DNA from 2 places in the Alkalimonas cellulosilytica genome. Region 1 is predicted to be linked to the other one. Evidence: riboswitches for the same ligand, from Rfam matches in the RefSeq annotation. Region 1 holds a riboswitch; the other holds the start of a gene.
What was found. Region 1 has a riboswitch for cyclic di-GMP ahead of QWY20_RS16550 (porin). Riboswitches for the same ligand answer to the same signal wherever they lie in the genome.

Region 1 (2,200 bases):
CCAGCGGTCAGGCGATCATCCGTGGTGGTGACGAAGCCGAAGCCCGCGCAAGAGCCACCGAAGATGCGGTGCGTCGTGCGCTGCTCTATGCAGGCGCTTCTATCAGCAGTGTACAACAAGTTACCAATGGTTTACTGACAGAGAGCTCCATGCAATGGCAAAGTCAGGCCGAAGTGCGCCAAATTGAGCTGGTCCGCGAGCAACGTATTGGCCGCACCCTGGAAGTGACTATTCGGGCAGATATTTTTCCTCAGCATGCGCAGTGCCTGGGAGCGAGCTACAAAAAACCACTGTTGGTCAGTCCTTTTCCACTGCGCCATCCTCAACAAAGTGTGATTGGTGAGCTGCAAAGTATTGGTGAAGTCACTGCCAGAAAGGTTTTTCAACAGCTGCAGGGATTATCCAGCAGCTCAGTACCCGCTTGGCTGGACCACCCTGATCTTAGCCGTCCCTTGTCCACCCGTGAGCGCAGTAGTTTACTGCAACAGACCAACTCGGATTATCTGGTCACAGCCATCATTGAAGATATTTCTTTAGGCGAGCGCACCGATATGAACCTGCGATTCTGGTCGGATGCCCGGCGCGAGCGTTTTTTCCATATGCGGCTGCAACTGCAACAGCTAAGCACTGGCAAGATGTTATTTCAGCAGGAATACCGAACCCAGGCTCGCTGGGATTATCGAAAACGCACCAGCATCACCCCACTCGATCACCGCTTCTGGCTCACCAGTTACGGCGAAGCCATCAGCCGGGTGTTGGATGCAGCCGTCATTGATATTGAAGATGCTTTGCGCTGCGAGCCCTTTATTGCTGCCATCACCGAAGTGGGCAATAACAGGATCCAGTTACAAAGTGGCCAGAACGTCGGGCTTAGTCGTGGTGATGAACTGACTATCTTATATCGTCAGCAAGGTATCCAGGGCGATGACACCCGCTTTCGCGTCAGCCCGTTAACCGTCCGTATTACCGAGCTAGGCTTTGATTGGGCTATTGCCGAAAGCATTGGTGAGCGCTTGCTCAGCAATGTTCAGGTTGGGGATGCAGTCACAAAACTGACACCTTGATAATCAATAAAAATGGGTACACCTGAGGTTGCCCATTTATTTTCCCGTCTAGCCCTTTACAGGACTGTTCACTATCTGTACAATCCGCGCCTCCTCCTGGCAAGTCAGCTGAAAAGCTGTACACGCAAAGTCATGGGCCTAACGGAACCTGGTTCTTATGGTCGCCAGACTGCACTTCGCATCTCCTTGCCATGATGGACTATACTTTTTTTGTTGGCTGAATTGCCGAAGCATCGTTTTGTACTCAACTACCGAGGTTCACTCATTATGGTATCAAAAATCAAACCACTCAGTCTGGGTATGTTACTGGCACTTTCTGCCACAGCAGCACAAGCAGAAATTCGCTTCAATGGCTTTGCCTCCATTCAGGCAGGCAGTACCCTATCCAGCTCTGATAGCCTCTATGGCTTCGATAACGAAGTTGATTTTAAAAACGAATCACTGTTTGCCCTACAAGCTCAAGCCGACTTAGGCGAGCGTTTATCCGTCACAGCTCAGTTGATGGGACGTGGTGCCAATGATTTCAAAGCAGAATTTGAGTGGGCTTATTTAACCTACGAACTGAACCATCAGACCCGTATCAATGCTGGCCGCTTGCGCACCCCGTTCTACCGTTACTCCGATTTTATGGATGTGGGCTATGCCTATGATTGGGCCCGGGTGCCAAGATCTGTCTATAACCTCGACTTTAACAATCTGGAAGGTGTTTCACTGGTACGTTTCGGCCAGCTGGGTGAAGTAGACTCAACCTTGCAGCTGATTCTGGGTAACTACAGCGGGACTACGAACATCACCCCGGCTCCTGCTGATATTGATATTGAACGCGTTGCCGGTGCAACCTGGGAACTGACACAAGGTAACTTTACTGCCCGACTGGCTTATTTAACCGGTAAGCTGACCATGGTAGATCAGGATGGTGAACTGTCCGGTTTGTTAAACTTGCTGGTACAATCTGGCTTTGCCGATACGGCCAGCCAAATTCGTATCGAGGATGCTAACAGCGTCTTTATGGGCCTGGCTTTGGGTTACGACAATGGCAGTGTGGTACTTAGTGGTGAAGTTGTGCGAGCCCGGGTGAAAGATACTGTGATCCCAACCCAAAATGGTTATTACCTGTCAGCAGGTTACCGCATCAA
Region 2 (2,200 bases), on a different contig from region 1:
CTGCGCCCACCCTCAGGTCATTGCCCAGTGCAGCCAGTTTTTGTTGGGTCTGACCAATATTAAGGTTGAGTATTGCGACAGCTCGTCCGATGCCTTTCAGCGTGTTCAGCAAAAGCAGGATCCAACCATGGTTGCTATTGGCGGTGAAGCCGGCGGTAAAATTTATGGCCTGGAGGTACTGGCGCGCGAACTTGCCAACCAAAAAGACAACGTCAGCCGCTTTATCGTGGTTGCCCGCAAAGCAGTGTCCGTAGCAAAAGCCATACCCGCTAAAACCACCTTTATCATGTTTACCGGCCAGCAGCCTGGGGCTTTGGTCGATGCCTTAACCGTGCTAAAACGTCATGGTATCAGCATGGCAAAATTAGAGTCCCGTCCTATACCTGGCAACCCGTGGGAAGAAATGTTTTATGTGGATGTGCTGGCCAATGCCAACGACTACGCTATGACCCGAGCGCTGGAAGAGCTAAACCGCATCACCAAATTTATTAAAGTGCTGGGTTGTTACCCCAGTGAGGACATCCAGCCAACCCAAGTAGAAGCTTAAACTAACACACAAAAAAAGGCGCCAAACCGGCGCCTTAAAAAAACAGGGAGGGTGTACAACAATTAGCTATTGGCGCGAGCGCGAATGGCTTCAATGACCGGCGAGCCAGAAAAACCATTGCTTTCAGCCCACTCAATATCACCAGAAGAAGCTACCTGGCTGCCTGGCAACTGACGGATGATAAAGTCAGCAGTATCATTGGCATTGTGGCGAATGGCATGACGTACCAGTGGCAGACCATCACACAGGATACCATCGTACACGTTGCGCAGACGCAAACGGTGATCACTTAAGGTTTTACGTAAATCATTACGGCTATCCGCTGCAACATACGAGCAGATAGACACAGCAAGCTGTTGATCGGCCTGAGCCTGTGAGCTGAACACACCAGTGGCTGCAAGTACAGACGCTAAAGCTACAAATTTCAATTTCATTTTCTGGCTCCAAAAACCGTAAATTAGTCAGAATCCATTCGTCTTTGAATGGTGATTAGCTTGTGCTTGCGAAAGGTCGATATGACGACTGCTGTTGCAGTTCACATTAAGGTCAGGACGACACTTAATGGCAGCCCAGCTATCATGGGAAACATTGTTTCCGTTAGATCTGAAGCTTTGCGTGATCACCCTTTCGGATGTCTTGCCTTTCGAAGTGCGCACATATTAACCAACTCAAACGACTATAGCAATAGCGTCATAAAAATTTCATCGTTTAAACCGGACAGCCTGACGTTTTCAGTCAAAGACTGATCTGCTGTCCCTGAGCAGCAATATCCACAGCCAAACCAAGCGCCGTCATTTCTTGCTGCAGCACCTGTTGCGCTTTGCTTTCGCCATGCACTAACCAGAATTTTGGCTGCCCGCCAATGGCCTTCGCCCACTGCAATAACTCACTTTGCCCGGCATGGGCGGAAAAACCTCCTATGGTATGAACTTTGGCTTTGACCACAATATCCTGGCCGAACAGCTTAATACGTTGCTCGCCGTCAACTAAGCGTCGCCCCAAAGTACCTTGCGCCTGAAAGCCAACAAAAATCAAATGATTGGAGTTTTTCCATAAGTTGTGCTTAAAGTGATGCACAATACGGCCACCATTACACATACCACTGCCGGCAATGATGATGGCGCCTTGTTTAAAGCGGTTGATGGCCATAGAGTCTTCGACCGTTTCCGATAGCTTCAGGATCGGTAGAAACGACGCCAGATCGCGCACATTCTGCTGCTTCAAAATCCTGGTATCATCCGGATCCATGCTATGAAAAAAGCGGTCGTAGATCTCGGTAATGCTAATGGCCATCGGACTGTCCAAAAACACAACTTTTTGTTTGAGTTTGCCCTGATGGTACAACACGCCCAGGTAGTACAAAATCTCCTGTGAGCGACCAAGCGCAAAGGCTGGGATATAGACATTGCCGCCGGCCTCGTAGGCCGCATCGAGCGCTGCCGCAAACTCGGCGACAGTGTGCTCCACATCCTGATGATTACGATCGCCATAGGTACTTTCCATCAATACCACATCAGCATGTTCAATCTGCGTCGGATCGTGCATCAGCACGGTAGCAGGATTGCCCAAGTCGCCGGAAAATACCAAATGCCGCATGCCTTGTTTGCCCTTGAGCCAAAGCTGCACAATGGCAGAGCCCAAAATATGGCCGGC

Region 2: linked by a shared signal. The riboswitch ahead of QWY20_RS09940 (DUF3718 domain-containing protein) and the one ahead of QWY20_RS16550 (porin) in region 1 are both predicted to bind cyclic di-GMP.

The regions. Positions count from the first base shown of each region.
Region 1 covers NZ_JAUHLI010000021.1:15,283-17,482, forward strand. The annotation lists gene QWY20_RS16545 (flagellar assembly protein T N-terminal domain-containing protein) at 1-1,064, shown strand, start outside; cyclic di-GMP riboswitch class I at 1,153-1,241, shown strand; gene QWY20_RS16550 (porin) at 1,332-2,200, shown strand, end outside.
Region 2 covers NZ_JAUHLI010000008.1:207,730-209,929, forward strand. The annotation lists gene QWY20_RS09935 (chorismate mutase) at 1-547, shown strand, start outside; gene QWY20_RS09940 (DUF3718 domain-containing protein) at 610-981, opposite strand; cyclic di-GMP riboswitch class I at 1,108-1,198, opposite strand; gene QWY20_RS09945 (MBL fold metallo-hydrolase) at 1,283-2,200, opposite strand, start outside.